DNA from 2 places in the Micrococcus sp. CS26 genome. Region 1 is predicted to be linked to the other one. Evidence: riboswitches for the same ligand, from Rfam matches in the RefSeq annotation. Region 1 holds a riboswitch; the other holds the start of a gene.

Region 1 (9,997 bases):
GGGCGCACGGGGACGTAGCGGACACGGTCGCCGGGCTGCAGCAGGGCGGGCTGCTCGCGGCCGAGGTCCCACAGGGCCGCGGTGGTGTGCCCCAGCAGCTGCCAGCCGCCGGGCGAGGTGCGCGGGTAGACGGCAGAGAAGGCCCCGGCGACGGCGACGGCGCCCGCGGGGACGGCCGTGCGGGGCGAGCTGCGGCGGGGCGCCTCGAACGGGGCCGCCTCGGAGGCGCAGTACATGAACCCCGGCGCGAAGCCGCCGAACGCGGCGAACCAGTCGGCCTCGCTATGGGCCCGGATGACGCCGTCGACGCCGAGCCCGGTGAGCCGGCCGACCTCGGCGAGGTCCTCACCGTCGTAGACCACGGGGATCTCGACGACGCGGCCCCCCGTCAGCTCACCGGCGTCGGGGGTGAGAGTGCTGACCCGCGGTGCGGCGTGCTCGGCGGCGGCCTGCGAGGTGAAGGTCACCAGGACGGTCGCGGCGGCGGCCATGACCTGGCGCTGGCCGCGCTCCGGGTGGGCCGTGAGGTGGGCGTGGACGGCCATGACGTCCTCGAGCGAGGCGCACTCGACGAGGAAGCCCTGGGTGCCGACCCAGCGGATCGGGCGGGCCGGCGGCTCGGCGGCGGGGTGATGTGGGGCGCTCATGCGAAGGCCTTGATGGCCACGCCCGCGCCCTCGAGCGCGCGGCGCACGGCCGCGGCCATGGCCACGGCGCCGGGTGTGTCGCCGTGCAGGCAGATGCTCTCGGCGTCGACGCGCACGTCCGTGCCGTCCACCGCCGCGACGACGCCCTCGGTGGCCAGGCGCACCATGCGGGTGGCGACGTCGTCCTCGTCGTGGAGGACCGCACCGGGCTCGCGGCGGGAGACGAGCGTGCCGTCCGGGTTGTAGCCGCGGTCCGCGAAGGCCTCGGCGACGCCGCGCAGCCCCGCAGCGGCCGCCTTGTCCAGGGCGACGGAGCCGGGCAGGAGCAGCAGCGGGAGGTCGGAGCCGAACGCCTTGACGCCGTCGACGACGGCCTGGGCGTGCGCCTCGTGACGGACGATCGTGTTGTAGAGGGCGCCGTGCGGCTTCACGTAGCGGACCCGGCCGCCGGCCGCGCGGGCGAGCGCGTCGAGGGCGCCGATCTGGTAGAGGACGTCATCGGCCAGCTCGGTGGGCGTGCAGTCCAGGAAGCGGCGGCCGAATCCGGCGAGGTCGCGGTAGCCCACGTGCGCGCCGATCGTGACGCCGGCGGCGACCGCGTCACGGCAGGTCTGGGCGATCCCCGAGGGATCGCCCGCGTGGAAGCCGCACGCGACGTTGGCGGAGGAGACGGAGGGCATGATGGCGGCGTCGTCCCCCATCGTCCACGAGCCGAAGGACTCGCCGACGTCGGAGTTCAGGTCGATCTGCGGCGCGTGAGACACGGTGCAGTCCTCTCGGATCGGGCCCGGCTGAGGTGCCGGTCACACAATCTTGAGGCATGAAGGATGATTGTTCAACAATCCCCGGCGCGCCTCCCTGGCGCCCACCCGCACCGCATGCCAACGCGGGTTGAGTTGTCGCGGGTGTCCCAGCCCGGGACCCGCGACAACTCAACCCGCGTTGCGGACCGGGCCGAGCGGCCTCACCGCAGCGGCGTGTGCTCCGGGTCCACGCGCTCGCCCTCGCGCACGGGCCCGGGCGCGGTGCCGCCACCCCACGGGTCCCCGCCGAACGCCTCACGCCCGTGCTCGCTCAGCCAGCTCGCCAGCTCCGGGCCCGCGGGCACGATGCCCGTCGGGTTGATGTCCTCGTGCACCACGTAGTAGTGCTCCTTGATCTGCACGAAGTCGATCGTGTCGCCGAAGCCCGGGGTCTGGAACAGGTCGCGCGCGTAGCCCCACAGCGCCGGCATCTCGGTCAGCTTGTTCCGGTTGCACTTGAAGTGCCCGTGGTACACGGGGTCGAACCGCACCAGCGTGGTGAACAGCCGCACGTCGGCCTCGGTGATCCGCTCCCCCATCAGGAAGCGGCGCGTCGTCAGGCGCTCCTCGAGCCAGTCCATCGCGGTCCACAGCCGCTCGTACGCGGCGTCGTACGCCTCCTGCGAGCCCGCGAAGCCGCACCGGTACACGCCGTTGTTCACCTCGGTGAACACGCGCTCGATCACCTCGAACATCTCGTCCCGCTCCGGCCCGGCGTCGGGGATCAGCTGCGGGGCGCCGTCGCGGTGGAACGCGGTCCACTCCGTCGAGAGGTCGAGGGTGATCTGCGGGTAGTCGTTGGTCACGACGCCGCCCGTCGGCACGTCCACGATCGCCGGCACCGTGATGCCCCGCGGATAGTCGGGGAACCGCGTGAAGTAGTTCTCCTGGATCCGCTCGGTGCCGAGCACAGGGTCCTTCCCGCCCTCGTCGAGGTCGAAGGTCCAGGACCGCTCGTCGTGGGTCGGCCCCGGGGTGCCCAGCGAGATCGCGTCCTCCAGGCCGAGCAGGCGCCGCACGATGATCGTCCGGTTCGCCCACGGGCACGCCCGCGCCGCCACGAGCCGGTAGCGGCCCGCCTCGACGGGCCACGCCTCGGCCCCCTCGGTGAGCCCGCCGCCCACGCGGCCGACCGTGGACGGCTCGGCCACGGGCAGGGCCCGCACGGCCTCCGGATCCGCCACGATCCGGTCCGCGATGTAGTTCGTGTCCCGCGTGAACTCCGCCCCGGACTGCACGTAGTTGCCCGTGAACCCCTCGCGCGTGTCGATGGTGCCGCGGTCCGCGGCCTGGCCGGTCTGCTGGTTCTCCATACACTCGAGCCTATGACGACGACCACCGCCACGCCCGGCCCCACGCCCGCCCCGCTGGTGCGCTGCGTGACCGCCCAGAACCCCTCCCCGATGACCCTCGCCGGCACCAACACGTACGTGGTCGCCGCACCGGACTCGGACGCGGCCGTCGTGGTGGACCCGGGCCCGGAGGACGACGTCGCCGCCCACCTCGAGCGCGTGCGTGCGGCGGCCGAGGGGCGCCGGATCGCGCTCATCCTGGTGACGCACCGGCACGCCGACCACACCGGCGGGGTGGACGCGTTCCACTCGGCCACGGGCGCGCCCGTGCGCGCCGCGGACCCGGACTGGTGCCGCGGCGGGGCGGCCGTCCTGACGCCGGACGAGCGGATCGACGTCGCCGGCACCCCGGTGCTGGCCTGGCACACCCCGGGCCACACCTCGGACTCCTACTCGTTCGCCGTCCCGGACGCGGGCGCGCACGGCGCGGTCATCACGGGCGACACCATCCTCGGCTCGGGCACCACCATGCTCGACCACCCGGACGGCACCCTCACCGACTATCTGGCCAGCCTGCGCCGCCTCGAGGCGGCGGGCCCGCTCACGGTGCTGCCCGCGCACGGGCCCGTGCCGGAGCCGCTGGACGTCGTCGCCCGCGACTACCGGCACCACCGCGAGGGCCGCCTGGAGCAGATCCGCGCCGCCCTGGCCGCGTTGCCCGAGACCGAGGCGGCGACGATCACGCCCGAGGACCTGGCCCCGCGCATCTACCCCGGCCTCACCGGCACCGTGGCCCGCGTGGCCGTCCAGACGGTGGCCGCGCACCTGCGCCACCTGCGCGAGGGCTGAGCCCCTCCGCCGCGGGCCCGGCCCGCACTACGCTGACCTCAGATCCGTCCCCTCGACCCCGCGGAGGCACCCCATGACCATCCTCGTCGGCTACGCCCCCTCGAAGTCCGCGGACGCCGCTCTGGACACCGCCCTGGACATCGCCCGCTCCACCGGCGAGCACGTGGTGGTGGTCAATGCGGGCCCCGGCGGCGAGCACCGCACCAAGTCCCTCGTCACGGAGGAGCAGCAGCGCGGCGTGCAGGCCCGGTTGGACGCCTCCGGCGTGACGGCCGAGTTCCGCCAGTACGCACGCGGCCGGTCCACGGTGGAGGAGATGAAGGACGTGGCCGCGGAGCTGGACCCGTCCATCGTGGTCATCGGCGTGCGCCGCCGCGGCGGCTTCGGCCGGTTCGTCATGGGATCGGTCTCGGACGAGCTGCTGCAGGAGATCGATCAGCCCGTGCTGTGCGTGAAGGAGTACCGGCAGTACGGGGACCACACGCCCGAGGCCGTGAGCCACGTCGCCGAGACGGACCCGGCCACCCACGGCCTGCCCGCGTCCGAGCCGATGGCCGAGCGGCGTCGGCTCACGCCCGTCGATCCCGGGGACCCGACGCTCGAGCGCTGAGCGCTCCCGCCGGGCCTCAGTCCTCGTCGTCCTGACGGCGGCGCGTGACGGCGTCGTCGAGGGGGCCGGCCGCCTGGGAGCCGGTGCCGCTGCGCCGCCCGGCCTCGTCCGCCGCCGCGGCCTCCGCCGCCTGCTTGGCCTGCTGCGCGCGCCGCTCGGCGAACGCCTCCTCGCCCGGGCCGGCGAGTTCGCGGTTGCGCTGCACCGCCGTCATCGAGCCGGTGTACAGGCCGGAGTGGTCGCCCACGCGGGTCAGCGGTGTGGTGAGGGTGTCCGGGCGCGGATCGGCGCCGTCGACGCGCGGCAGCGGCGCGGTGCGCGGGCGCGGCTCGCGGGCCGCCACCCCGGAGCCGTCCGGGCCCGGCTCGCCCGTCCGGTCGCCACCGCGGGCCGCCGCGTCGGAGCCCTCGGAGGCGGGCGCCGCGTCGTCGTGGGCGGGGTGCCGGTCCACCATGCGCTGCACCACGATGCCCTCGGGGTGCTCGTGGCGCAGGAAGGCCACGAGGTCCTCGCGCACGAGGCAGCGCAGGTCCCAGAGGTCGCCGGAGTTGCGGGCGGAGACCACGGCGCGGATGCGCACGACGCCGCCGGTCGCGTCGGTCACCTGCAGCGCGTGCTCGCGCCCGTCCCACAGGTCCGTGGACTCGAGCAGCTGGGTGAGTCGTGCGCGCAGCGCATCCATGGGCACGCGCCAGTCCACGTCCAGCTCCACGACGCCGGAGACCTCGGCGCCCACCCGCGTCCAGTTCTCGAACGGCTGGGTGGTGAAGTGCGAGGACGGGTAGACCATGCGGCGGCCGTCCCAGAGCTTGAGCACCACGTTGGACAGGGTGATCTCCTCGACGGTGCCGAACACGCCCTCCATGTCCACCACGTCGCCCACCCGGATCGCGTCCGTGAAGGCGAGCTGGAAGCCGGCGAACACGTTGGTCAGCGTGGACTGCACGGCCAGGCCGGCGATCACCGAGATCACACCGGCGGAGGCGAGCAGGCCGGCCCCGAGCGAGCGCACCTCGGGCACCCCCAGCAGGACCACGGCGACGGCCACCACCACGATCACCGCGTTGAGGATGCGCCGGATCAGGATGGTCTGCGTCCGGATGCGTCGCTCGCGGCGGTGCTCGACGCTGGTCTCCTGGTAGCGGCCGAGGATCCCCTTCTCGATCACGCCGACCAGGCGCCACGCGGCCCACGCGCCCGCCGCGGCCACGGCGATGAGCAAGAGGAACGACGCCGGCCGGTACCAGGTCTGCTCCTCGGCCATGACCCCGAGCCAGATCCGGGAGGCCAGCAGGCCGGCGGCGACGGCGGCCGGCAGGCTCAGCCGGGCGGCGCCGTGCTGGAACGCGGGGCGGCGCACGAGCACGACGCGCGCCACCTGCAGGGCCAGGTACACGACCGCCGCGCCGATCGCGAACGCCATCAGCACGGTCAGCAGCGTCCCCCATTCCACGCCGAAGGCCCGGGTGGTGGCGGCCGCCCCGTCCTGGATGTCCCCCTCCACCCCGGACGGCACGGTCTCGCCCGCCAGGAGGCGGTCCAGGGCGGTCAGCAGGGGCGGGGTCGCGAGGGCGGGCAGGACGGGGAGGACCATGACGACAGTCTGACACCCGCCCCCGGACGCACCCCGGAGAAGAGCACAATGGAGCCTGACCGTCCGCGCGGTCCGGGCCCGGCCGTCGTCGTGCCCCGTCCCGCCGGCCCGCCACCGCCCCTCTGGAGGAATCCGTGCTCTCCGTCACCGACCTGCGCCCGCTCGACACCGCCACCGCGGACCTGTCCCGCATCATCCCGCGGGCGAACGTGGACGTGTCCTCCGTGGTGCCGGTGGTCGCCCCGATCCTCGAGCAGGTCCGCCACGGCGGCGAGCAGACCCTGCTGGAGCTGGCTGAGCGGTTCGACGGCGTCCGCCCGCCGGCCCTGCGCGTGCCCGCGGAGGCGCTCGAGGCCGCCCTGGCCGGGCTCGACCCGCGGGTGCGCGCCGCCCTGGAGGAGTCGATCCGCCGGGCCCGGCTCGTGCACGACGCCCAGCACCCCCAGGACTCCACGGTCGAGCTCGGCGAGGGCGCCGTCGTGGAGAACCACTGGATCCCCGTGGGCCGCGTGGGCCTGTACGTGCCCGGCGGCCGCGCCGTGTACCCCTCCTCGGTGGTGATGAACGTGGTGCCCGCGCAGGCCGCCGGCGTGGGGAGCCTCGCGGTGACCTCGCCCCCGCAGCGGGACCACGGCGGCCTGCCCCACCCCACCGTGCTCGCCGCGTGCGCGCTGCTGGGCGTGGACGAGGTCTACGCGGCCGGCGGCGCCCAGGCCGTGGCCATGCTGGCGCACGGCGTCCAGGACGACGACGGCGGGTGGCTCTGCGCGCCCGTCGACCTGGTGACGGGGCCCGGCAACGTGTACGTGGCCGCCGCGAAGCGCGCCCTGCAGGGCGTGATCGGCGTGGACGCCGAGGCCGGGCCGAGCGAGATCGCCGTGATCGCGGACGGCACCGCCCGCGCCGACTGGGTGGCCGCGGACCTGATCAGCCAGTCCGAGCACGACCCGCTGGCCGCCTCCGTGCTCATCACGGACTCCGAGGACCTGCTCCGGGACGTGCTGGCGGCGATCGAGGCGCAGGTGCCCGGGGCGTTCCACGAGGATCAGATCCGCGAGGCCCTCACCGGCCCCCAGTCCGGCGTGCTGCTGGTGCGGGACATGGACCAGGCCGTGGAGGTCTCCGACCGCTACGCCACCGAGCACCTCGAGATCCAGACGCGCGACCCCGAGGCCCTCGTGGGGCGCATCCGCAACGCTGGCGCCGTGTTCGTGGGCCCGTACGCCCCCGTGCCGCTGGGCGACTACTCGGCCGGGTCCAACCATGTGCTCCCCACCTCCGGGACGGCCCGGCACTCCTCAGGTCTGAACACGGTGACGTTCCTGCGCCTGCAGCAGCGCATCCGCTACACGGAGACCGGGCTCAAGGAGGTCGCGGACGGGATCGGCGTGCTGGCCGAGGACGAGCGCCTGCCCGCGCACGGCGCCGCGATCCGCGCCCGCTTTGCGTGAGGGGGCGGGCGTGAGCGGCGTCCGCATCGACGCGTGGCTGTGGGCCGTGCGGCTGTACAAGACCAGGTCGGCGGCCACGGCGGCCGTGCGCGCAGGCCACGTGCGCATCGACGGCGAGCCCGTGAAGGCGGCGACGCCCGTCGTCGTCGGGAACCGGGTGCGGGTGCGCCAGGACGGACGCGAGCGGATCCTGGAGGTCACGGGGCTGATCGCCAAGCGGGTGGGCGCCCCCGTGGCCCGGCAGCAGTACGTGGACCACTCCCCGCCGCCCGTGCCGCGTGAGCTGCTCGCGGTGCCGTACCGCGAGCGGGGCGCGGGCCGGCCCACCAAACGGGACCGCCGGCAGCTGGACGCGCTGCGCGGCCGCGACCGACGCTGAGCGTCTCAGTCCTCCCCGCGCCGTCATCCGCCGTCGTGATGGCGGCCTCATGCGGAGGGTGCGGTCAGCACCATCCGGAACGGCTTGTCGTTGTCCACCGTGACGGTGAACGTCATCGGCCCCGCCTCATCCACGGGGGGAGTCGCCGCCGACCAGCCGCCGCACAGCGCCTCCGATCCGGCCATCCAGGTCTTCGTTCCCCCGCCACCCCGTGAGGTCAGGATCTCCGTCTCACCGGTGGCATCCGAAGGACACAGCACGATGACCCGAAGGACTGCACCCTGTTGAGCGTCCACGGTGATCTGCTGTGTGCCCGTCCCGACCGCCTCCTCCAGGACGGACTCCTTCTCCGGGTCGAGATGGCCCGCATCCGGATGCCGGCGCGTGTACTCGACCAACGTCATCCCGTCCTCCTCGAACAGCGCGGCGGGGAGTGCTTCTTCACCGGCGGGTGACGACGCGGACGAACCGGTGGCGGAGGCCGACCGGGTTGCCGAGGGGGCCGCTGACGTCACGGTGACGGAGGACGCCGCAGCGGTGGATGCCTTCGCGGTGGAGGAGACGCTGCCCGGGGAAGCGGAGCATCCCGAGATGGCGAGACCGAGGAGAGCCGCGACGACCACGGCGGCCGACAATGCCGCACGCTTCTTCTCGATGTCCATCCGCATGATCCGATCCCTCTCAGAGAACCGATTGCGGGGCCGCGGGCTGCGGTCTCGAGCCCCCCTCTCGAGTGGCTTGATCCTGGCTGGCGATGCGCGGTGTGTCAAGCATCACATCGGGCAGCTCGGATGACGCCGCGCGACCGCCGCGCTTTGACCACCCCACGGACCCCTCCGTAGGCTGATCCCCAGAATCACGAGTTCCCGTCATTCACGGCCCTGGCCGGCGGGACGGCAACCCTCTCACGCAGTAGTGGGGTGCTCCAGGTGATGATTCGGCCCCTCGGACACCCCGACGGGCAAGTACCGCGCCTCCGCGGATCCGGGCGATCCGCGTTCCCGCCGTCTGCGGAGCCGCGTCAGTCATCGGAAGAGGACGCGCGCCATGACCCTGACCCACGAACCCCACACCGCCGCGTGGGACACCGACCTGTCCCTCGGCAACCTCCGCTCCGGCCTCTCGGCATTCCCCACTGGGGTCGTCGCGCTGGCGGGCCTCGCCGACGACGTCCCCGAGGTGATGGTGTCCTCGTCCTTCGGCGTGGGCATCTCCTGGGAGCCGGCCCTCGTGTCCTTCTCCGCACAGAACAGCTCCCGCACCTGGCCGCGCCTGCGCCGGGCCGGGGCGATCGGCGTCTCCCTGCTCGCGGCGGACCAGACGCCGCTGTGCCGTCAGCTGGCCTCCCGCGAGGGCGACCGCTTCGCCGGTCTGGACGTGCACCGCAGCCCGCATGACGCCCTGCTGATCGGGGGCTCCTCGCTCTGGCTCGAGACGCGGGTGCACGCCGAGGTCCCGGCGGGCGACCACACGGTGGTGCTGCTGGAGGTGACGGCCTTCGCGGATCACACGGACGCCGCTCCCCCGGCCGCCCTGCACCGCAACCTCTTCCACGGCCTGCGCGCGCTCTGAGCGAACTCCAGGTGAACAATCGGGCCCCTGGTTCCCGGTCGGCGTGATCCGTGCAATGATGGAGCCTGAAGTTGATCAAGCTGTATCCCGCCATCTTCACTGCTCGTCAGCCCGGCATCGCCGGCGTCGATGAGTGTTGGGCAAGCGGTTCAGTCTCGCCGCTTCACCCGCGTCCCACATCCGGGCCGCGGTCCAACACCGCCACCGCACCGCGGGGGCACATCGAAAGGACACCATCATGGCTGTCGGTACTGTCAAGTGGTTCAACGCTGAGAAGGGCTACGGCTTCATCGCCCCCGAGGACAACTCCGCGGACGTGTTCGTGCACTTCTCCGCCATCCAGGGCAACGGCTTCAAGGAGCTCCAGGAGAACGACCGCGTCGAGTTCGAGACCCAGGACGGCCCCAAGGGCCTCCAGGCCGCCAACGTGACGAAGCTCTGATCTTCGCCTGACGCACGTCTGACGACGCCCCCGGTCCGCACGGACCGGGGGCGTCGTCGTGTGTCAGGCGTCCACGCCCCGCCGCGCACTGCGCCGCACTCCGCCGTACGCCCGTTCGACCGCGGCGCTGCGACATCGCCGCGGGGCAGCACTGCGGTGATGTCGCTGAGGCGCGGTCCTCCGGGGTGGGCCTCGTCCTGGCCCTGCGCGTCAGGCCGCGCCCCGCCGACCCACGTGGCGACGCAACAGCAGCACCACGCCCAGGGCCAGCAGATACCCGAGCGCGACGACCGCGAAGCCGGCCCGGTAGTCGCCCGTGACGTCGCGCAGCACGCCCATCAGCAGTGGGCCTAGGGCG
Region 2 (9,997 bases), on a different contig from region 1:
GCCGTTTCCCGAACGAAAGCTCAGAGGGCGAGGGTGCGCTTGAGCGTGTCGGCCACCTGGCCGTATTCGGTGAGGAACCCGTCGTGGCCGATGGGCGAGGTGATCGTGTGCACCGGCGGCCGCGCGGGCAGCGCCGCCGCGAGCGCCTCGGACTCGGCCGGCAGGTAGAGCCGGTCCGAGTCGACGGCGGCCACGAACGCCCGGCCCCGGTAGTCCGCGAGCGCCGCCGCCACGCCGCCGCGCCCGCGCCCGACGTCGTGGCCCATGAGGGCCTCGGTGACCACGAGGTAGGAGTTCGCGTCGAACCGGTCGGTGAGCTTGGCCGCCTGGTGGTCCAGGTAGGACTCCACGGCGTAGCGCCCGCGCCCGCCCGGCACCCCGACGACGGCGCCGAACGGGTCCTCGACGCCCTGCGGTTCCCGGCCGAACCGCTGGCCGAGCTCGCCCGCCGTGCGGTAGGTGGTGTGGGCGATGCGCCGGGCGATGCCCAGGCCGGCCACGGGGCCGGGGCCGGGGTAGTAGTCGCCGCCCTGGAAGTCCGGGTCGAGGCGGATGGCCGCCGTCTGCGCCTGCCCCCACGCGATCTGGTCGGCGGAGGAGGCCGCGGTGGCGGCCAGCACACCCACCCCGGCGACGCGCGCGGGGTGGGTCGCGGCCCACTCGAGGGCGCGGGCCCCGCCCATCGATCCGCCGATCACGGCGCGCCAGGCGCCGATCCCGAGGTGGTCGGCCAGGCGTCGCTCGGCCTCGACCGCGTCCCGCAGCGTGAGGAACGGGAACCGGGAGCCCCAGGGCCGCCCGTCGGGGGCCGGCGTCGAGGGCCCGGTGGAGCCGTGGCAGCCGCCGATCATGGCGGGGGCGACCACGAACCACCGGTCCGTGTCCACGGCGCGGCCCGGGCCGACGAGGGCGTCCCACCAGCCCGGCGTCGGGTCCTCCTCGTGCGCGGCCACGTGCGCGTCGCCGGTGAGGGCGTGCAGCACGAGCACGGCGTTGGCGCCGTCGGCGGCGAGGGTGCCCCAGGTCTCGTAGGCCAGCTCGACGTCGGGCAGCAGCCCGCCGGTCTCGGTGCGCAGCTCGCCGACCCGCAGGCGGTGGCGGCCGCCGCGGGGCAGCGCGGTGCGCGACGGACGCGTGGCGACGGCGGTCATGCCCGCTCCCCCGCGTCGTCGTCGCCGCGGCGGGCGGCGGCCGCGAAGCCGCGCTCGAGGTCGGCGAGGATGTCCTCGATGTCCTCCACGCCGAGCGAGAGCCGCACCAGGCCGGGGGTGACGCCGGCGGCGCGCTGCTCGTCGTCGGCGAGCTGGGAGTGGGTGGTCGAGGCCGGGTGCACCACGAGCGAGCGGACGTCGCCGATGTTGGCCACGTGGTGGTGCAGGGTGAGCCCGTCCACGAACGCGGCCCCGGCCTCGCGGCCGCCCGCGATCTCGAAGGAGACGAACGCGCCCGCGCCCTTCGGCAGGTAGCGCTGGGCCCGCTCGTGCCACGGGCTGGACTCCAGGCCGGCGTAGACCACGTGTTCGACGTCGTCGCGGCCCTCCAGCCAGCGCGCCACCGCGGCCGCGTTGGCCACCTGCCGCTCCATGCGCAGGGACAGGGTCTCCAGGCCGAGGTTCACCAGGAACGCGTTGAACGGGGAGATGGCCGAGCCGTAGTCGCGCAGCAGCTGCACGCGCGCCTTGAGGATGAAGGCCAGGTTGGCGCCGAGCGGCGAGCCCACCCCGAGGTCCCGCGCGTAGACGAGGCCGTGGTAGGACTCGTCCGGCTCGTTGAAGCCGGGGTACCGCTCGGCGTGCTGCGCGTAGTCGAACGTGCCGGCGTCGACGATCACGCCCGCGATGGCCGCGGCGTGCCCGCCGAGGTACTTCGTGGCGGAGTGGGTGACGACGTCGGCGCCGTGCTCGATCGGTCGCAGCAGGTACGGGGTGGCCAGCGTGTTGTCCACGATCAGCGGCACGCCGGCCTCGTGGGCGGCGTCGGCGACGGCGCGCACGTCCAGGACGTCGCCGCGCGGGTTGCCGAGGGTCTCGCCGAAGAACGCCGTGGTGTTCGGCCGGACGGCGGCGCGCCAGGACTCGAGGTCGTCCGGGTCGGTCACGAACGTCGTCTCGACGCCGACCTTGGCGAGGGTGTGCTTGAACAGGTTCTGCGTGCCGCCGTAGAGGCTGGCCGAGGCGACCACGTGGTCGCCGGCGCCGGCGAGGTTGAGGATCGCGAACGTCGTCGCCGCCTGACCGGAGGCCAGCAGCAGCGCGCCCACACCGCCCTCGAGCGCGGCGATCTTCTCCTCCACCGGGCCCTGCGTCGGGTTGCCGATGCGGGTGTAGAGCGGGTCGAGGTCCTTGAGTGCGAACCGGTCCGCGGCCACCTGGGCGGACGGGAAGTCGTACGAGGTGGTCTGGAAGATCGGCAGGGCGGTCGCACCGAAGGCGTGCTGGCCGACGGCGACGCCCGCGTGGACCTGCGCGGTGGAGAAGCCCCAGGCGTCGGGGGTCGGGGTGGTCTGGTCGGTCATGGCGGACCCTCCTGAGGGGTTCAGGGGCCGGACGCCGCCGCCCCGCCCGCCGGCCGACGTGCCGATCCGGGGACCGGCGTCGTCGAGGTGCCGGAGATGACCCGGCGCCGTCGAGAGGGGCCGTGGGATCGGCCCGCGCTTGCCGGCATCCGTTGTGGGGCCGGCCTGGTCGTCACCCGGGGCACCCCACCGCGGAAGGAGGGTTGCCGGTCAGCATGCCGGGGCCTGTTGCTGACTCTCGTGACCGTGCCTCCGAGTGTAGCCCGCCGCCCCGCCACGATTTCGTCACGCGTGTCACCCGCGGATACGCTCTCCGCACGGGGCGCCCGACCCGTCAAGGGCTCGACGCCCCGCGACTCGCACCAGGTCAACCCCCGGGGCAGCCCGGGAACGGAGAGGAACAGCGCAGTGCACACCTGTCGCATGGACCACGTGTCCTACGCCGCCGGCCCCGAGGGCCTGGACGCCACGGTCGCCCGCATCGCCGAGACGCTGGGCATCGAGCGGATCAAGGGCGGTGTCCACCCACGTTTCGGCACCCAGAACGCGCTCTTCCCCATGACGGAGGGGCAGTATCTGGAGGTCGTCGAGGCCCTGGACCACCCGGCCTCCCTCAGTGCGCCGTTCGGCCAGCTCGTGCGCGCCCGCACCGAGCAGGGCGGGGGCTGGATGAGCTGGGCCGTGGCCACCACGGACATCGGCCGGTTCGAGCGCCGCCTCGGCCGTGAGGCCGTCCCCGGCAACCGTCGCTTCCCGGACGGCCGGGAGCTGTCCTGGCGGCAGATCGGCGTCAAGGGAACCCTCGCGGACCCGCAGCTGCCGTTCATCCTGCGCTGGGCCGACGGTCAGGAGGACATGCACCCCTCGCAGGCGGCCGAGCCGCAGGCCACCATCGAGCGCCTGAACATCGCCGGCTCCCCCGAGCGCCTCGCCGAGTGGCTCGGCGACGACGAGGACGGCCAGGTCCAGGACGTGAACATCGAGTACGTCGCGCCCTCCGGCACCCCGGGCATCGTCTCGGTCACCTTCCGCACCCCGAAGGGCGAGGTCACGCTCTGAGCGCGGGGGCGGGGCCGCTCAGCCGAGCAGCCCCGCCCGCGCCAGCAGCGGGTAGCCGACGAACCCGACGGCGTCCAGCAGCGTGTGCGCGATGACCAGCGGCATCACCCGGCGCACCCGCAGGAACACGAGCGCGAACACCACGCCCATCAGGGCGTTGCCCACGCCCGGCCCGATCCCCTGGTACAGGTGGTACGCCCCGCGCAGCAGCGCGAGGGCGAACACCACCACGGCCGCGCGGGTCGGCAGGTACAGCCCCTCGGCGCTCACCCACGACGACGGCACGGCCGGCGCCGGATCGTGCGCCAGGCCCGCGGCGCGCAGCCGCTGCAGATACCCGAGCCGGTCGACGAGCCAGGCGCCCACGATGACCTCCTCCAGCAGTCCGTGCCGCAGCGCGGAGAGCAGCAGGACCGGCACCTGGTACCAGCTCTCCCCGAGCGCCGAGCCGACGATCGCCGTCGTGATCCCTAGGGCCCGGCCGGCGGCGTAGACGCCGAGCGTGCCCAGCCCGATGGCCGCGAACAGGCCCAGGCCCCAGGCCAGGTCGCGGCCGGGGCGGCGCAGGTCGAGGCCGAGCACCCGGAACGGGTTCCGGCCGCGCAGGTGCATCAGGTGCAGCACGAGGGCCACCGGCACGAGCGCGAACCCGATGCCGAGCAGCTGGTAGGTCAGATCGAAGGCCCAGCGGTCGGCCAGGGCCGGGTTGAGGACGGTGGTCTGCTCGCCGAGCGGGGCCTGGGTGGCCTTGTCGATGAGCTGGACGATCGCGTAGACCGCCGACTTCCCCAGGGAGAGGCCGAGGACGATCGCGATCTCCCACCGCACCGTGCGCGCCGAGGGGGCGGGCAGCGCGGGGGCGGGTCGGACGGCCGGGCCGGCCGGGGTGCGGGACGTGCGCGGGGTGGCGGGCATGCCCCCCAGTATCCGCCCGCCCCCTCTCCCCCCGGGCGCTTTCGAACGTGAGGGAGGGCCTATCTCCCGTTCGAAAGTCCCCATTCCCCCGATGTCACGTTCGAAAGTCCGGGAGGGGGGCGGAGGGAGGGTTAGCGTGGTCGTGTGGTCTCCCCGCCTGCCCCCAGCGAGCTCGAGCTGGTCCACCGCGCCCTGCAGCACCTCCGCCCCGGCCTCGACCCCGCTCTCGCCCGCCGGCTCCGCACAGCCGACTGGGCCGCGGCGTCCGTGGAGGAGGGCGGGCAGTTCCACCGCGTGCTCGTGCTCGAGGACGTCGGCGTCCTCCGGATGACGCGGGCCCACGAGGTCGGCGCCGCCCCCGCCGCGCGGTGGGCGCCCGAGCGGGACCCCGCAGCGCACCTGCCCCGGCGCCTGGCCCTCCTCGACGGGCTCGCCGCGGCCCTGGCCGAGCGCCGCGTGCCGTGGACCGTGCCGATCGCCCTCTCGGATCCCGTCTCCGCGGGCCCGGGCGCCGCGGTGCTGCAGCGCTTCCTCCCGGGCGGCCCGCACCCGCCGCACGAGGGCGATCCGGCCGTGCTGCGCGGCGTCCTCGACGACCTCGCCGCCGTGGACGTCACCGACCCGCGGATCGCCCCGCACCTCGGCCGCCCGTTCGCCTTCCGCGGCCCGTGGACGCCGGAGCGCGCCCGGCACGTCGCGGCGCTGCCGGGGGCGGTCGCCGCGCGCCTGGGCGCGTGGGAGGGGCACGACGTCGACGCGCGGCTGGGCGCCGAGGCGTGGCCGGACGCGGTCGCCGCCGTCACGGACGCCGTGACGGCGTGGACCGCCGCGCCGCCCGTGCCGCCGTCGCTCGTGCACGGCGACCTGGCCGGGCACAACATGCGCTGGCGCGCCGTGCCCGAGGACGAGGACCCGCGGGCCCCGCTGCGCTGGGCGCTGGCCGGGGTGCTGGACTGGGACTTCGCGTGCGCGTGGGACCCCGCCCTCAACGTCGCCTACCTGGCGCTGTGGCACGGCGAGGAGAAGGTGCCCGACCTGGCCCGGGACGCGGCCGAGGCGCGCCGGGCCCGCGTGTGGCTCGGGGCGATGGCCCTGGAGACGCTCGACGACGCGGCGGCCCGGGACGCGATCGTCGGCGGGCTGGCCGCGGGGTCCTGGCGGCGCCTGCTGCGCAAGACCCTGCCCCGCGTGGCGCGGGCCCTCACCGCCCTGGACGGCTGAGGGCCCGCGCGGTCGTCAGGACACGCCCAGGCGCTCCAGGACGATCTCGCGGACGCGGCCGGCGTCGGCCTGCCCGCGGGTGGCCTTCATGACCGGGCCGATCAGGGCGCCGACGGCGGCCATCTTGCCGCCCTTGATCTTCTCGGCCACGTCCGGGTTGGCGGCGATCGCGGCGTCGACGGCCTCCGTGAGCGCGCCGTCGTCGGACACCACGGCCAGGCCCTTCGCCGAGACGACCTCCTTCGGGGCGCCCTCACCGTCGGCCACGAGACCGAGCACCTGCTTGGCGATCTTGTCATTGATCGTCTTCGCGGCGATCAGCTCCTCGATCTCCACCACGTGCGCCGGGGTGATCCCCAGCTCGGCGACGGCGACCTCGCGGACGTTCGCCAGGCGGGCGATCTCGCCCATCCACCACTTGCGGGCGGCCGCCGCGGAGGCGCCGGCCTCCACGGTCGCGACGATCTCGTCCAGGACGCCGGCGTTGACGACGTCGCGGAACTCCTCGTCCGAGAAGCCCCACTCGGCCTTGAGCCGCTTGTTCCGCACGGCCGGCAGCTCGGGCATGGCCGCGCGCACGCGCTCGACCCACGCGGCGTCCACGTGCACGGGCACGAGGTCCGGCTCGGGGAAGTACCGGTAGTCGTCCGCGTCCGACTTCGGGCGGCCCGAGGTGGTGCTGCGGGTGTCCTCGTGCCAGTGGCGGGTCTCCTGCGTCACGGTGCCGCCCGCGGCGAGCACCGCGGCCTGGCGCTGGATCTCGTGGGTGACCGCGTGCTGCACGGCGCGCGTGGAGTTCACGTTCTTCGTCTCGGTGCGGGTGCCGAACTCGGTGGCGCCCTTGGGCATCAGCGAGACGTTCGCGTCGCAGCGGACGTTGCCGCGCTCCATCCGCGCGTCGGAGATGTCGATGGCCTGCACGATGTCCCGGATCGCGGTGACGTAGGCGCGGGCCAGCTCGGGGGCCCGCGCACCGGCGCCGACGATCGGCCTGGTGACGATCTCGATGAGCGGCACGCCCGCGCGGTTGTAGTCCACCAGCGAGTTCGCCGCGCCCTGGATCCGGCCGGAGCCGCCCACGTGGGTGAGCTTGCCGGCGTCGTCCTCGAGGTGGGCGCGCTCGATCTCCACGCGGAACACCTCGCCGTCCTCCAGCTCCACGTCCAGATGGCCGTCGAAGACGATCGGCTCGTCGTACTGGGAGGTCTGGAAGTTCTTCGGCGTGTCCGGGTAGAAGTAGTTCTTCCGCGCGAACCGGCAGGTCTCGGCCACCTGCGCGTCCAGGGCCACGCCCAGGCGGATCGCGTACTCCACGACCTCGCGGTTGAGCACCGGCAGGGTGCCCGGCAGGCCGAGGTCGAGCGGGGTCACGTTGGTGTTCGGCTCATCGCCGAACGCGTTGGGCGCCGAGGAGAAGATCTTCGTGGCGGTGTTCAGCTCCACGTGCACCTCGAAGCCCAGCACCGGGTCGAAGCGCTCCATCGCCTCCGCGAAGTCCATGGTCTGTTCTGCGTGGCTCATGCCCGGCCTCCTGCCGTGGTCGCGGTGGTGGCGCGCTGCGCGCCCTTCTCCAGCTCGGGGGCCTCGGCCCACACCGGCCCGCCCCGGCGCTCGGCCACGAGGCGTTCGAGCGCGGCGCCGGCCTCGTACAGGCGGGCGTCCTCGCGCGCGGGCGCCATCAGCTGCAGGCCGTAGGGCAGCCCGTCGACGACGCCGCCCGGCACGGACATGCCCGGGACGCCGGCGAGGTTGGCCGGGATGGTGGCCAGGTCGTTGACGTACATGGTCATCGGGTCGTCCGTCTTGGCGCCCAGCTCGAACGCCGGGGTCGGCGCGGTGGGCGTGAGGAGGACGTCCACCCGCTCGAAGGCGCGGGCGAAGTCCTGCTGCACGAGCGTGCGGACCTTCTGCGCGGAGCCGTAGTAGGCGTCGTAGTAACCGGCGGAGAGCGCGTAGGTGCCCAGGATGATGCGGCGCTTGACCTCGGCGCCGAAGCCGGCGGCGCGGGTGGCGCCCATGACCTGCTCGATCGTGCCGCCGCCGTCGGGCACCACGCGGTGGCCGTAGCGGACGCCGTCGAAGCGGGCCAGGTTGGAGGAGGCCTCCGAGGGCATGATCAGGTAGTACGCGCCGAGGGCGGCGTCGAAGCTGGGGCAGGAGACCTCCACGATCTCCGCGCCGGCCTCACGCAGGGCCGCGACGTGCTCGTCGAAACCGGCCCGGATGCCCGGGTGGAACGCCTCCGCCGGCAGGTCCGTCACGACGCCGACGCGCAGCCCCGCCAGGTCGCGGCCGCGGGCCGCGGCGGTCAGGTCCGCCGGCGCGTCGGCCAGGGACGTGGAGTCCTGCGGGTCGTGGCCGCCGATGACCTGCTGCAGCGCCGCGGCGTCGGCCACGGTGCGGGCGGCGGGGCCGATCTGGTCCAGCGAGGAGGCCATGGCGATGAGGCCGTAGCGGGAGACCGCGCCGTAGGTGGGCTTCACGCCGACCGTGCCGGTGAACGCGGCGGGCTCACGGACGGAGCCGCCGGTGTCCGAGCCGAGGGCGAAGGGGGCCAGGAAGGCGGCCACGGCGGCCGCCGACCCGCCGCCCGAGCCGCCGGGCACGCGGTCCGCGTCCCACGGGTTGCGGGTGATGCCGAACGCGGAGTGCTCGGTGGAGCCGCCCATCGCGAACTCGTCGAGGTTGGTCTTGCCGAGGATCGGCAGGCGGGCCTCACGGAGGCGGGCCACCACCGTGGCGTCGTACGGGCTGAGCCAGCCCTCGAGCATGCGGGAGGCGGCCGTGGTCGGCTGGCCGCGCGTGACGATGTTGTCCTTCACGGCCACGGGCACGCCGGCCAGCGGGTGCAGGGCGTCGGCCTCGGGGCCGCCGGCGGCGCGGATCGCGTCCACCTCGGCGGCGACGGCGAGGGCCTCGTCCGTGTTCACGTGGAGGTAGGCGCGCACGCCGCGGTCGCCGTCGGCGTCGGCGCGCACGTCGCCGTCGTGGACCGCGATGCGGTCCAGGTGGGCCTGGACGAGCTCCACGGAGGTGGTGGTGCCGGCGCGCAGGCGCTCGGCCATCTGCAGCGCGGTGAGCCGGACGAGCTCGTCGGCGCCGAGGGTCGCGTTCACGTCGAACGTCTCGGTCATGGGGGTGATCACTCTCCGTCCAGGATGGCGGGGACCTTGAACTGGCCGTCCTCGGAGTCCGGCGCCTGGTCGAGGGCCTCCTCCTGCGTGAGCATGCCGGCCGGCACGTCCTCGCGGAACACGTTCTCCAACGCGATGGGGTGGGACGTCGGCGTCACGTCGTCGCCCGCGGCGGCCTGGACCGCGGAGACGTGCTCCAGGATCTTCTCCAGGTCGCCGGACATCGTGTCCAGCTCCTCGTCGGTCATCCGGATGTGGGCCAGGCGAGCCAGATGCTCCACCTGATCCCGGGTGATCTCAGGCATGGATCTCCTCGTGTGACGGGTCGGGGCGGGGTGGACGACGCCGGCGCGGCGGCGGCCACATCGGGGTCGAGTCTAGTGCCGGGGCCTGCCCGGCCGCCGCCACCGCTTCGAGGCGGGAGATCCACCCCACCGCGGCGCTCCGGGCCCGCATGACAGGGATTTCCCGCCCCGAATGGGGTCCCGGTGCCGACGTCCCGCCCGGGGTCAGTCCAGCGCGAGCCGGTAGACGAGGAACGGGCCGGTCTCGTCGGCCGGGTCGAGGTCCGGCACCACGTCCGCGAGGAACCAGTCCCGCTCCGGGACGCGCACGAAGCCGGCGCGCTCGTACATCCGGTGGGCGCCGGTCATGGAGGGCATGGTGGTCAGCACGACGGCGTCCACGCCCTCCTCGGCGCGGGCCCGCGCCACGATCTCGGCCAGCAGGGCGCCGCCCACCCCACGGCGGTGGAACCGCGGGTGCACGGCGAGCATGCGGAACTCGTACTCCCCGTCACCGGAGGTCTCGGCCAAGGGCGAGCCGGGCGGGGTGAGCACCACGGACCCGGCCACCTCGCCGTCGACCTCGGCCACGAGCACCTCCGCGCGGCCGGCCCGGTCGGCCACGTCCATGAGGGTCTTCACGTAGGCGTCGTCGGGGGCGATGTGGCCGCCGTCGACATAGGACGCCAGGGTGAGCTCGGCGACCGCCTCGTGGTCCTCGGGGCGCAGCGGGCGGACGAGGGCGCTCATGCGTCACCTCCGGTGCGCTGGCGCAGCGTGTCCTTCAGGCGGGCGCGGGTCGCGTCCGTGGCCACGACGTAGTCGCGCCGACGCAGCCAGGCGGTGGGCACGGCCTGGTGGGGGTGGCC

The links. Region 1 has a riboswitch for S-adenosylmethionine ahead of ACZ1IK_RS01605 (flavin reductase family protein). Riboswitches for the same ligand answer to the same signal wherever they lie in the genome.
Region 2: linked by a shared signal. The riboswitch ahead of ACZ1IK_RS01895 (O-acetylhomoserine aminocarboxypropyltransferase/cysteine synthase family protein) and the one ahead of ACZ1IK_RS01605 (flavin reductase family protein) in region 1 are both predicted to bind S-adenosylmethionine.

The regions. Positions count from the first base shown of each region.
Region 1 is NZ_JBVFVY010000002.1:142,084-152,080, forward strand. It holds gene ACZ1IK_RS01560 (5-oxoprolinase subunit B/C family protein) at 1-647, opposite strand, end outside; gene ACZ1IK_RS01565 (LamB/YcsF family protein) at 644-1,411, opposite strand; gene ACZ1IK_RS01570 (glutathione S-transferase family protein) at 1,612-2,763, opposite strand; gene ACZ1IK_RS01575 (MBL fold metallo-hydrolase) at 2,776-3,591, shown strand; gene ACZ1IK_RS01580 (universal stress protein) at 3,665-4,201, shown strand; gene ACZ1IK_RS01585 (mechanosensitive ion channel family protein) at 4,218-5,795, opposite strand; gene hisD (histidinol dehydrogenase) at 5,930-7,246, shown strand; gene ACZ1IK_RS01595 (RNA-binding S4 domain-containing protein) at 7,257-7,625, shown strand; gene ACZ1IK_RS01600 (hypothetical protein) at 7,673-8,287, opposite strand; SAM riboswitch class IV at 8,480-8,599, shown strand; gene ACZ1IK_RS01605 (flavin reductase family protein) at 8,673-9,197, shown strand; gene ACZ1IK_RS01610 (cold-shock protein) at 9,436-9,639, shown strand; gene ACZ1IK_RS01615 (MFS transporter) at 9,850-9,997, opposite strand, start outside.
Region 2 is NZ_JBVFVY010000003.1:20,419-30,415, forward strand. It holds gene metX (homoserine O-acetyltransferase MetX) at 21-1,151, opposite strand; gene ACZ1IK_RS01895 (O-acetylhomoserine aminocarboxypropyltransferase/cysteine synthase family protein) at 1,148-2,515, opposite strand; SAM riboswitch class IV at 2,646-2,761, opposite strand; gene ACZ1IK_RS01900 (VOC family protein) at 2,939-3,574, shown strand; gene ACZ1IK_RS01905 (CPBP family intramembrane glutamic endopeptidase) at 3,593-4,489, opposite strand; gene ACZ1IK_RS01910 (phosphotransferase) at 4,634-5,710, shown strand; gene gatB (Asp-tRNA(Asn)/Glu-tRNA(Gln) amidotransferase subunit GatB) at 5,726-7,231, opposite strand; gene gatA (Asp-tRNA(Asn)/Glu-tRNA(Gln) amidotransferase subunit GatA) at 7,228-8,844, opposite strand; gene gatC (Asp-tRNA(Asn)/Glu-tRNA(Gln) amidotransferase subunit GatC) at 8,853-9,149, opposite strand; gene ACZ1IK_RS01930 (GNAT family N-acetyltransferase) at 9,354-9,878, opposite strand; gene ACZ1IK_RS01935 (hypothetical protein) at 9,875-9,997, opposite strand, start outside.